DNA from 3 places in the Brevibacillus agri genome. Region 2 is predicted to be linked to each of the others. Evidence: riboswitches for the same ligand, from Rfam matches in the RefSeq annotation. Region 2 holds a riboswitch; each other region holds the start of a gene.
The links. A riboswitch is a leader RNA that binds a small molecule or an ion and turns the genes downstream of it on or off. The one in region 2 is predicted to bind cyclic di-GMP.
Positions count from the first base shown of each region.

Region 1: linked by a shared signal. The riboswitch ahead of BA6348_RS20885 (methyl-accepting chemotaxis protein) and the one ahead of BA6348_RS04240 (methyl-accepting chemotaxis protein) in region 2 are both predicted to bind cyclic di-GMP.
Region 3: linked by a shared signal. The riboswitch ahead of BA6348_RS23360 (GNAT family N-acetyltransferase) and the one ahead of BA6348_RS04240 (methyl-accepting chemotaxis protein) in region 2 are both predicted to bind cyclic di-GMP.

Region 1 covers NZ_CP026363.1:4,260,330-4,264,495, reverse strand. Annotated here, with positions in the region: gene BA6348_RS20885 (methyl-accepting chemotaxis protein) at 1-1,688, opposite strand, end outside; cyclic di-GMP riboswitch class II at 1,825-1,908, opposite strand; gene moaA (GTP 3',8-cyclase MoaA) at 2,206-3,219, shown strand; gene infC (translation initiation factor IF-3) at 3,482-3,985, shown strand; gene rpmI (50S ribosomal protein L35) at 4,016-4,166, shown strand, end outside.
Region 2 covers NZ_CP026363.1:828,924-833,089, reverse strand. Annotated here, with positions in the region: gene BA6348_RS04245 (transporter substrate-binding domain-containing protein) at 1-350, opposite strand, end outside; gene BA6348_RS04240 (methyl-accepting chemotaxis protein) at 473-2,446, opposite strand; cyclic di-GMP riboswitch class I at 2,520-2,619, opposite strand; partial or broken gene BA6348_RS04235 (formate--tetrahydrofolate ligase) at 2,834-4,166, opposite strand, start outside.
Region 3 covers NZ_CP026363.1:4,765,304-4,769,469, reverse strand. Annotated here, with positions in the region: gene BA6348_RS23365 (methyl-accepting chemotaxis protein) at 1-940, opposite strand, end outside; gene BA6348_RS23360 (GNAT family N-acetyltransferase) at 942-1,490, opposite strand; cyclic di-GMP riboswitch class I at 1,652-1,735, opposite strand; gene BA6348_RS23355 (hypothetical protein) at 2,019-2,201, shown strand; gene BA6348_RS23350 (TrmB family transcriptional regulator) at 2,335-3,144, shown strand; gene BA6348_RS23345 (AzlC family ABC transporter permease) at 3,270-3,944, shown strand; gene BA6348_RS23340 (AzlD domain-containing protein) at 3,935-4,166, shown strand, end outside.

The DNA.
Region 1 (4,166 bases), 1.9 Mb from region 2:
TGGGACGCCCGTTGAAGCTGCTCGTACGCTTCCTGGGCGCCGGCGAGATCCTCGGCCTGGTATTTTTCCACTGCCTGCTTGGCGTAAAAATGTACTAATTTGTGCGGCTCCTCCAGCTTTTTGAAGGTCGGGTTGTTGCGCACAAGCGGCGGCAAGTCGCTGTAGTACCACGTCCCCAGTCGGCAGTGATGGTGCGAGGCCATTTCTGCGGCGACCAGGTTTTCCAAACCAAGGAACATGTTGTAAATTTTCCATTTCCACAGCAAATGATCCGTTTTGGCCACGCGCACGATGTCTTTGTAGCTCAATTTGACATTGATCGTAAAGAACGTCTTGCGGTACTCATCCATTTTCCGGCTCAGTTCGAGAATGATTTGCGCGGTGTCTTTGGCGATTTGCTGCGAATGTGTGCTCAGGTCAAAAATCGTGGAGTTGCGGTGGGCGATATCCGTGACAGAAGAAGCCTGTTCCTCGGTCATGGCGGCAATTTGCGAGGTGGATTGGCTGATTTCCTGCATGGTGGACACAATCTTGTTCAGGGCGACATCGGCGAACTGGGCTTCCCCGACGCTGCGCTCCACCAGCTTGCTCGTGCTGTCCATCTGCTCCGTCACTCGCTTCGAAACTTGTTGCAGCGACTCCATGTTGTCTGTGATCCGGCTGATCTGTTCTTTTGTATGCTCGGCCAGCTTGCGCACCTCAGTGGCTACGACTGCAAAGCCGCGCCCTTGCTCTCCGGCCCGGGCGGCCTCGATACTGGCGTTCAGCGCGAGCAGGTTGGTCTGCTCGGCGATTTCCCGAATGATGCGGATGACGTCCTGTGTCTGATGAATCTCCTGATTGAGCTGGTTTACCCTGCTCATGACCTCGACAAAGACGTGGCCCACCTGGCGGATGTCGCCGAGAGCGGCATTGATGATCTGTTTGCTCTGTTCAGCGGATTGCACCGCTTCGTCTGTCCCTTCCGCGACTTTGAGCGCGTGGTTGGCGACTTCCTGAATCGAGGCGCTCATTTCTTCCGTTGCGGCGGTGACGCTGTGGCTTTCCTCGATCTGCTCGTCCATTCCCGAGATAAGCTGCTTCGTCGTGTCGAGCTGGGTCATATGGTTGAGCATGCCGGAGATGCCGAACAAAAACGATTTGAACGTCTCTTCCATATACACTTCCACAATCAGTTGCTGATCGAATGCTGCCAATTTTTGCACAGCGGTGACCATTTTCATCATCTGATGCGGCTGATTGCTCCATTTTTCCATCAAAATCGTGGTCATGATCTGAATCAGCAGATGGTGTGCAGAAATAAAATGATCGGCTGTCAGATGAATGCGGCTGTGAACTTGCCCGATGACAATTCTCGTTTTCACGTACTCATGGTTGACTTCTGCTGTGAGAAACTGCTCCAGGTGGACCTCCAAAGTTTTTTTCAACCGCTCCAGGCTGGAGTTGTCGAGGATGATCTTCTGGAGGTGGGGAACGTTAGTGATCGACTGGTAAAACTTGGATACGATCTCTGCTTTAAAGGGGTAAAGCGTGGTAGCAGCCTCTTTGACGTGCGCCAATGTATCCTGATCCACGCCCAAAAAAGACAGGCGCTCTTTCACGCGTTCGCCCACTTCGGTAATGTCAGTTGCGTGGGAAGCTTTCACATACTCATTCCATGGCTTTGCTTTCTTTGCAAAAAATTGCATGCAGACCTCCGAATTTTACATTTTATTGATTTACTCAAAAATTGAGAAAGAGGGGGCGATTGCCATTGCTGCAGCTTGCCGTTTCTGAGCAGTGGACAAGGCCTTTGTTCTGGGATAAAATAAACCGACTCTACAACGAAAATAGGGTCGGTTGCACTACTCGCTCCCAGCCATTCAAGTGCCCACATACAAACGGCTGATCTTCGCTTTCCTTATTGAAGAGGAATATATAGAGCATAATATATAGTCATATTATCCTATGTTTATACAAAAGGGAATAGTCAAAAAAACGGTTTGCACATTGGCGTGCACCGGGTCATTTTTCCGATTTTCATCGGCTTGCGACCGCTTTTGCAACAGCGAAAAGTGCAGGAACAGGAGCCGTTCGCAGGCGGAATATGGTACGCTAATAAAAAGCCGGAATCGCATGTTGGACATCAATACGAGACAAACTGGAGATAGAGTGGCATGCCAGGCTCAGCCAGGAAAAGGAGGGTGACCACCAGTGCTAGAGCAGATGCAAGTACGTGACACACGAAAGCGTCCTCTCCGTGATCTGCGCATTTCCGTGACAGACAAATGCAATTTTCGTTGCCGGTACTGTATGCCGGCTGAAATTTTCGGGCCGGAGTTTGAATTTTTGCCGCAGCACAAGCTGCTGTCGTTTGAAGAAATTACCCGCTTGACCCAAATATTCACAGCGCTCGGCGTGCGGAAAATCCGGATTACGGGCGGAGAACCGCTCGTGCGCAGGGATTTGCCTGAATTAATACGAATGATTCGAAAAATAGAGGACGTTCACGATATCGCCATGACGACCAATGGCTCGCTGCTCGCCCGCCATGCCCAGGCTTTGAAGGAAGCCGGGCTTGATCGCGTCACCGTCAGCCTCGACAGCCTGGACAACGAGCGGTTTGGCATGTTAAACGGCAGAGGCTATCCGGTGGATGCTGTGCTCGACGGGATTCGCGCGGCGGCGGAAGCGGGACTCGGGGTGAAAATCAACATGGTCGTCCAGCGCGGTGTCAACGACCAGGACATTTTGCCGATGGCCCGTTATTTCCGCGAGCAAGGCCATACGCTGCGCTTCATTGAGTTCATGGACGTAGGCAACAGCAACGGCTGGAAGCTCGATCAGGTCGTGCCTTCCAGCGAAATCGTCCGGATGATCGGCGCAGAAATGCCGCTCGTCCCGGTCGAGGCGAACTACTTCGGCGAGGTCGCTTCGCGCTACCGCTACGAGGGGAGCGATCAGGAGATTGGGCTGATCTCGTCGGTGACACAAGCCTTTTGCTCTACCTGTACGCGGGCGCGGCTGTCGGCAGAGGGGAAAATGTACAACTGCCTGTTCGCCTCCGCCGGCTATGACTTGCGCGAGCCGCTGCGCAGCGGGCGAAGCGACGAAGAAATCCAGGAGCAGATTCGCGCGATCTGGGAAAAGCGCGACGAGCGCTATTCGGAAGAACGGCTGGACGAAACGCCGGGGCTGCAAAAGCGTCCGAAGGTGGAAATGTCCCACATCGGAGGATAAAAAGCGATAAGCCTTGACAAAGACAACTCTACCTTGTATTATAAGTTGCGTGTATAAACACTTCATACTTCGAGAACAAGCAGAGGCGCCCAGCTTCTCACCTGGGTCGACGTCCGACACGACTGTTGACAGGTAACTCTTATGCAAAGATCCTTGGATCTGATGAAATTGCTTAGGTGAGATATGTGCGGGCGCAGATGCGTTCGCACATTTTTGTTCCTTCTCGAAATTGACGGAGGTGGCAAGTATTAGCAAGGATCAAATGTTAATCAACGAAGCGATCCGTGCCCGTGAAGTCCGTTTGATCGGCGCTGACGGGAGCCAATTGGGAGTCGTACCCTTCAGGGAAGCGTTGCGCATTGCCCAGGAAGCCGAACTGGATCTGGTAAACGTTGCTCCGACAGCCAAACCGCCTGTATGCCGTATCATGGACTACGGAAAGTTCAAGTACGAGCAGGCGAAAAAGGAGAAAGAAGCACGGAAAAACCAGAAGATCATCGAGCTGAAAGAAGTGCGTTTTTCTTCTAACATCGAAGAACACGATTTTCAAACCAAGCTTCGCAACGTCCGCAAGTTCTTGGAGGATCACCACAAGGTGAAGTGTACGATCCGTTTCCGTGGACGTGAAATCACCCACTCCGAAATCGGGCTTGGCGTTATGGAGCGTGTAGCTGCTCAGTGTGAAGATCTCGCTACGCCTGAGCGTAAACCGAAGATCGAGGGCCGCAGCATGATTATGATTCTGGCTCCGAAAGCGGAAAAGTAAGATAGTAGTTTAGACAGGAGGACTTTTCAGATGCCTAAAATGAAAACCAACAAGGCTGCTGCAAAACGTTTCAAAAAGACTGGAAGCGGCCAATTGAAGCGCGACCGCGCATTTGGTAACCACATGTTCGCCAACAAAACGACTAAGCAAAAGCGCCACCTGCGCAAAGCTGCACTCGTTT
Region 2 (4,166 bases):
AGATCGTCCATCAGCGTCGGCCAGGAGGTTTGCACGAAGCGCGCTTCTACTCCAAGGCTTTTCGCAAACTCTTTCATCGCGTCGATGTCGTAGCCTTCAAATTCGTTCGTTTTCGGGTTCAAATATGTGAACGGCTTGTAGTCGCCCGGTGTGCCCACGAGAATGTATCCCCGTGCGATAATCTCGTCGAGGCGGGACTCAAACTGTTTGTTTTCCTGTTTTTTGACCGCTTCCACTGCTGCGGTCTGCCCGGTTTGCGCGCCTGTAGTAGCAGCAAACGCTCCGGTTCCAGTCATCAGCATCGTTGCAGCGAGCGCGCTCGCCATCATTCTTTTTGTCCACTTTTTCATTAGTTTCTTCTCCTCCCGATTGTCGATCAGTCTGTCTCATGCCCATCTGCTGTTTCGAGCTGTCTCATCCCTTACATGGCATCCCCCCTTTAACCAGGGACGGGCTTTAGCCTTACAAGGTCTTACAAGGTGAACTTGCCTACGCCCTGCTGCAACTCCTCCGTGACCGTGTTCAACTGCTCGACCGAACGGGCAATGTCCTGAATGGCTTGCAACTGTTCGGCCGTGGCCTCCACGACCTTCTGCGCGTCTTCCGAGGCAAGCTTGGCAATGTTGTACATTTCGTCGACCGAGGCGCTCACCTGCTCAGAGCCTGCAGACATTTCCTCCGATGCCGCCGACACCTCCAAAATATGGGCGGCAACATTGCGCGACGATTCCAAAATATGCGCGAAAATATCCCGCACCTCTTCGATCATCGAAATGCCTTCCTGCGCCTCGCGATTGCCGGTGTTCATCACTTCTACCGCGTGGCGGGTATCCTGCTGGATTTCCCCGATCAGCGCCGCGATTTTCGCAGCCGACTCCTCGGATTGATGCGCCAGATTTTTCACTTCTCCCGCCACGACGGCAAAGCCGCGGCCGTGCTCGCCAGCCCGCGCTGCCTCAATCGACGCGTTGAGCGCAAGCAGGTTGATTTGCGAGGTTAACTGGCTGATCGTATCGAGAATCCCTTCGATCTCCTTGGATCGGCTGTTCAAGCGCTCAATGGCTTCAGCCGCTCTGGTCGTGCCCTCTCCGATGCTGCCCATTTGCCGGACGGCCTGCTCGACGACTGCTGCGCCTTGCTCGGCCTGATCCGATGCCTCGCGCGCCGCTTCGGACACATGCGCGGATGTCTCTGCAATTTTCACAATCCCCGCCGCCATGTCATTCATGGACAAGGCGACGTCCTTGGAGCTGGTAGCCTGTGCCTCGGCCCCGCTGGCAATCTGGTTGATTGACGTCCCGATCCGGTTTACGTTTTCGGTCGCGTGTTCAATTCCTGCCGACACTTCATGCGTAAAGCGCAGCACCTGCTCCGACGATTGCGACACGCCTTCGATCAAGCCTTTCAAGTGCGAGACGGTCTGGTTGAAGTCGCGGGAAAGCACTGCGATCTCATCTTTTCCGGCCACCGTGACCGTCTCTGTGAGATTGCCCTGGGCGACGACATTGACGGCCTGGTTCAGACGCTGGATCGGTCGAACCAAACGAACCGACAGCCAGTACACGAAGACGATGCCCACCGCCAGAACGACCAAGGAAATAGCCAGTAGCTTGATCGACAGTTCGTTGACCGGAGCGTGCAGGTCTTTGGCCGGAGCAGTGATGAACACTCCCCAGTTCAATCTGGTCGAAGCGTAGGAGGCGAATTGCGCCGCTTGTCCCTCTTCGTATTGAATGACTCCGCGGCCGCCTTGTGCCGTTGCTTCAAAGGCGGTTTTCAACTCAGGAATATTGCTGTCGAGCACCGACTGCTTCAAAATGACTTCGCTGTTCGGATGCCAAATATACGTTCCTTTTTTGCTCACCAAAAAGGCATAGCCACTATGTCCGAACTTCTCCTCGGAAACCGTCTTCTGAATCTCGTTGATCGGAATGGTCGAACCGACATAGCCGTATTGGCGATTGTCCTTCATCAGCGGAACGATGATCGTCACGATGTAGTTGCCTGTCCGCTGCGACACGACCGGCTCGGAAACGATGATTTTCCCCTCGCCTCGTCCTGCCTCCTGAAAATGCGGACGATCAGACGGGTTCGTCTCCTCGCCCTTGAAGTTGATGACTTTTTTGCCGCTCAGGTCATAGGAAAAGAAAAACGTCTCAAACTCGGGGTTTTTCTTCTGCGCCTCCTGAATCAGCTTCAAGTCATGGTCGAAATTGTTGTCGGCGGAAATCATCTCTCCGATCGTTTCAACAATTCCGATTTTTTCTTGGAAAAAGCTGTCGATTCTGATGGAAAGATTGCTGGCCGTAAGTTCCGCTTCTTTGTCCAGGCTGGACGACAGCAACTGCGACGAGCTGTAGTAGCTGGCACCGCAGACCGTACCCAAGCTGACAATCAAGAGCAGGCACATGACGACGATCAGCTTTTTCTTCAAACTGGATTCCATCTCACGCTGTACCTCCTATCTTTTTTTGGCAACAAAAAAGACTGCCACCCGGACAGCCTTCTTACGTGTACGGCATGGCAACCCGGCTATCGTAGCAGCAGAAGATGCGCTCTGCTTGCCTTAGACCCGTGGCTTTGCGTCCCTGCCTTTCAACAGGTTTGCCTTTGTCATTTTTTGTCGTTTTATCTGTATAAAAATACTATAGCACAACATCGGAAAAATGTGGGTTAACTTTAAAATAATGGCTTGGATTTTTTTCCACACAAAATCTTTACCCAAATTGTTTGACAAGTAAACTACTTTCTGCGAAATAATTGCGAAAAAATCGCAAAAAGGCTGACACCTTGTTGTTGGTGTCAGCCTGTCGTCCACTTTTGACTTCTTCGTTTAGCTCAGCCCTTCCACGTGGCCGTGCTCATCCACATACAGCGATTCGGCCGCAGGTTTCTTCGGGAGTCCCGGCATCGTCACCAGGCTTCCGGTCAAGGCGACGATGAAGCCTGCTCCTGCCGAAATCCGCACTTCGCTCACCTGAATGGTAAAACCGACAGGGGCGCCAAGCTGATCGGCCCGATCTGTAAAGGAGTACGGCGTCTTCGCCATGCACACAGGCAGATGGGACAGCCCCATTTCCTCTACCTTCTGGATCGTTTTTGTCGCCAGCGACGAAAAGACTACCCCGGAGCCGCGGTAAATTTCTTTGACCACCGTCTCAATCTTTTCCTTCACGCCGAGGTCTTCTTCGTACAAAAAGCGGAATTGCCCAGGGCGCTCTGCCGCGCGCGTCACTTTTTTCGCCAGTTCGATTGCGCCTTCTCCGCCTTCTGCCCACGCCTTGGACAGCGCCGCCTCGGCACCTGCCTCCTGGCACAGCGCCATGACTGCGTCGATCTCCGCTTGGGTATCAGTGGCAAAATGGTTGATCGCTACAACCGCCGGCACGCCGAACTTCTGCAAGTTTTCCAGATGGCGACGCACGTTGGCGAAGCCTTTTTCCAATGCGGCGAGGTTTTCTTCGGCCAAATCCGGCACTTTGATTCCGGCGTTGTACTTCAAGGAACGCACGGTAATGACCACGACTGCTGCCGATGGCGTCAGCCCGGCTTTTCTGCACTTGATGTCAAAAAACTTCTCCGCGCCCAGGTCAGCGCCGAAGCCCGCTTCCGTTACGACGTAGTCGGCCAGCTTCAAGGCTGTCTTCGTGCCGATCACGCTGCTGCATCCGTGCGCGATATTCGCAAACGGACCACCGTGGACGATGACTGGCGTGCCCTCAATCGTTTGCACGAGGTTTGGCTTGATCGCTTCCTTGAGCAGTACGCACATCGCCTCGACCGCATTGATTTCTTCCGCCCGGACTGGCTTGTCTTCAAAATCGTAGCCGATGATGATGTGGTTCAGCCGCTCGCGCAAGTCGGCGAGGTTCTCGCTCAGGCACAAAATCGCCATGATTTCCGATGCGGTCGTAATCATGAAGCCGTCTTCGCGCGTCATGCCGTTGCCGTCTCCCAGCCCGACCACGATATTTCTGAGCGCGCGGTCGTTCATGTCCATCGCCCGTTTCCAGACATTTTTTTCGGATTGATGCCCCGCGGATTGCCGTGGAAAATATGGTTGTCGATCATCGCCGCAAGCAAATTGTGCGCCGCGGTAATGGCGTGAATGTCGCCAGTAAAATGCAGATTGATTTCATCCGCAGGGAGGATTTGCGCCTTGCCGC
Region 3 (4,166 bases), 1.4 Mb from region 2:
TGATTTTTTCAATGGATTCCGTTTCTTTGTTCAGCTCTTGGATCAGCTTGTTCGTGCCTTGAATGTCCTTGATAAAGCGCTCGAAGTCGTTGCCGATGTTGCTGATGCGCTTGCTGCTTTCATTGGTCGCTTCTTTGGTCGATTCTACGTATTCGTGCATTTCGGTCACGGAGCGGGTCATGTCCTCTACCTGGAGGTTGGTCGTGCCCATCTCGCGGCGCAACTCGTTGGTGTTGTCGGTCTGGATCGAGAAGGAGCGCATGATCTCCTGAAGGGCAGCCACTGTCTCCACCGCGCGGACGTTGACGCCATCTGTAACCTTGTTCAAATTCTCCTGATATTCCTGGACGGAGTTGAGCGATTCGTTGATCTGGTCCAAAATGCGCTGCAGCGACTCTTTGGAGGCGATCGCTTGCTGCTTTTGCTCCTCGCTTTCCCGCTGCAGCTTGTTGTTGAAAACTGCGTGCATCATGCTTGTCGCCGATACGAAGCAGAAGGCCAGCAAGTAGTACATCAAATGAACAGGATCGGACGTGTAGAAAATCGCTTCGCCGTTCGTCAGGAAATAGTAGGTGACGATCCCCATGGCTGCGATGATGGTCAAGATGTTAATCAGTTTGTCCTGATAAATGCCCATGACCGCGACGAAGAACATGATCGTCATGATGTTGACCAGCCAAGGATCGAGTCCCACGATGACGAACATGAAAATGCCGATGACAGCGAAGTTGAAAAACTTCATGAAGGGAGCCATCTTGTCCCGCCAGGCTGGCCGGTTGGAAAGGTAGGCAAAAGGTGCGAGCACCCCGTACAAAATCCCCAGCACGGTTAAAACGAAGGAGAACGGAACCCCCATGATGAGGTTCACGATCTGGACGATGGTAATGATGCTCGCAAAAACAATGACCACCCAGTTATTTCTTCTTTGTAAGAGTTCCATGTCAGCTAACCTCAACTTTTATTTGTTTGCAAAGCTCTTGATACCAGGCAAATTCGGGCTTGTCCTTGTTCAAATAGGCTTCTTGCAGGTGGAAGACGGTCGGAATGGCATTCGCCCCTTTGTAGAAGACCATCTCTTTCACTTGCGTCGCTCTGACGTTGTATTTACGGTTAATCAACTGAAAAAAAGCCGGATCTGCCAAACCGACTGCATGCGTATATCCGTGTTTTTCTGCATAATCGATCATGAGGGCAACTCCCCATCGTCCCAGCTTTCCGCGGAACTTGGGCAAGACAGCGAAACTGTCCACTTCGACAACTTTCATATCGCTCGTCAAAACATCCTGAAACAAATTTTGCAGATAAGCAGAAGATTTTTCATGTGGTGTAAATTCAAAAGTCCCGCCTGGTTCGTCCTCATCCGACAACAAAAGATAGACGTCGGAACCATCTTTGGCGTATTCCATCTCGAAGCCCATTGAGGTCCAGACACTTTCCTTGATTTGATGGAAAAGTGCCAAAGATTGTGCTGAATCAACCAGTTTGTACATAATACTCCACTCCATTTTTCTCTCTCTTTGTTTTTTCATGTACAAGTCTAGTGTTGATCGATAAAATGGCGCCTCCTTTCTTCCATGTGAGCATAAAAAAGGCCATTCCCCATGCGGAAACAGCCCAAAGTCACCATCATCTTCCTGCTATGCTCATGATGTATGGCAACCCGGCTGTCATGGTCAAAGACTTTAGACCCGTGGTTTTGCGTCGCCACCTTTCGATGACTTTGCCTTTGTCATTCATTTGCGAAAAATGTATAGAAGTGTCGAATTATGCAAAATATAATCCAAGAGAAACAAACTTGTCAAGTTTTGGTAGGGTAAAGTAACCGATTGTTCATAAATAGTCGGCTCCAAATTGGTAGTTTGGACAGAGAAAGATGCGAGGAAAAACAGAGAAAAGATAGGAACATAGTCAGGTTGTGCCGGGACTTTTGCCAATGGCCGACTCAGCTACTTGCGCCTGATGCGTAACAAAAATTTACCATCCGTCCGATAACTAGAAAGAACAGGAGGGATGCGAAAATGAGTCAGGCCAAAACGATTGAGTTTCACTTTTCCGGTGGCGAGCTGGTTAAGATCGAGACAACCGAGCCGGAAGAAATCATCCAAATGGTCGCCAACCAAAAGGATGGGTGGCTGCAATACGATGACATCGTGATTAATGTAAGAAACGTTTCTTACATTAAAGTGCGCGATCTCGCTTAGGCTGCTTGCTTGCCAAAAAGGCCCTCGTTCACGGAGGGTTTTTTTTATTTTCGCTTGTGCCGGGAAAAGCACATTGACAAAGGAACGAACCTGAACCTATAGTGAGTATAAAACTAACTACTAAGAGGTCGGGATGGAAGACATATACAAGGAATTGCAAAAGCTCGGATTTTCCCAGTACGAGTGCAAGGCTTACATCAGTCTGCTCAAGCACTCTCCGATCACCGGATACGAAATCAGCAAACGCTCTGGCGTGCCGCGCTCCATGATTTACGAAGTCGTGGGCAAGCTCGTTGACAAAGGGGCTGTTTACACCGTGCCTTCCGAGCCTGTCACGTATGCGCCGCTGCCAGCAAGAGAGCTGGTCCGCAGGCTGCGCGGGCAGTTCGAAGCGTCCTTCGACTATTTGGAAAAAAACTTGTCGGCCTTAGAGTCCGAGCAAGAGATCGACGTCATTCGGCGAATTAGCGGTGACGAGCTGGTGCTCATGGAAATGAGGCAAATGATCGAGCAGGCTGGCGAGGAAGTGTGGCTGTCGATCTGGGAGCCTCAGGTGCCTTTTATCCAGGAGGCGGTGGACAGACGAACCGAAGAAGGGATTTCCGTCTTTACCGTTTTGTTTGGACAGCAAGAGACGCGCGTAGGGACGACGTATCACCATGACTATATGGCGCCTGATGTGGCCGAGGAACGGATGGGCGGGCATCTTACAATCGTCGCGCGTGATCTGGAGGAAGTGCTGATCGCCAACTTCACGCCAAATACGGCTGCCTGGGCGGTCAAGACGAAGGATCCGGCGCTCGTTCTGGTCGCTGTCGAGTACATTCGCCACGATATTATGTTTGCGGAAGTGACAAAGGTGCTCGGCCCGGATAAGGTCGAAGCGCTCTGGCGCAGCAAGCCGGACTTGTACCAGGTGGTCACCGGGAAGAGATTCAAGTAAGCGGAGCGAAGCAGGAGGCAAGCGCGCAAGCCGGAGTGAAATAAAGAGAGAGTGAGGGAGAAGCAGTGGGGCGAGAACAACTGCAAGTAGAAGCATTGTCGAACGCGGGTGAGCAGGGAAGCTTCATGCAGGGGGTCAAGGATTGCATTCCAACCTTGCTCGGGTATTTGAGCATCGGGTTTGCGGCAGGTGTGCTGGAAAAGACCGCTGGGCTGAGCATCATGGAAATTGCCTTGATGAGCATTTTGCTGTACGCAGGCTCGGCGCAGTTTATTGCTGCGGGCATGATTGCCGCAGGAAGCTCGGCGATGGGAATTATCATTACGATTTTGTTTGTGAATTTGCGGCATATTTTGCTAAGCGCGGCTCTGTCGCCCTACTTCCGCCATCTGACGGCGTTTCGGAACATGCTCGTCGGTTCGCTTCTGACAGACGAGACGTTCGGGGTTGCGATCAACGAGGCGGCGAAGCGCAAGCAGATCGACGAAAAATGGATGCACGGTTTGAATGTGACGGCTTACCTGAACTGGATTGCGGCCAATTTGGCGGGAGCCTATTTCGGACAGTGGATCGCCAATCCCGAGCAGTTGGGCCTTGATTTCGCTCTGCCGGCGATGTTTATCGGCTTGCTGGTGCTGGCGATGATGAGCCGCAAGCAAATCCGGCTCGATATCGTCGTCGCCATCAGCGCAGTCGTCATTGCTGTAGGCGTGTCTGTCTTGTATCCGGGCAACCTTGGCGTCATCGTAGCTACGCTGTGCGCATCGACAATCGGGATGGTGATCGAAAGATGGAAGTGAGATGGGATATCTTCCTCATTATTGTAGGCAGTGCGCTGGTCACGTTTTTGCCGCGGGTGCTGCCCTTGATGGTGCTGTCGCGCATGGAGCTTCCCGCGTGGGGCGTCCGCTGGCTGCATTACGTGCCGATCGCGGTCATGGCTGCACTGGTCGGGCAGGAGCTGTTTTTGCAGGAGGGAAAGTTGTCGCTACTAGCCAATGTCGAACTATTGGCGGCGATTC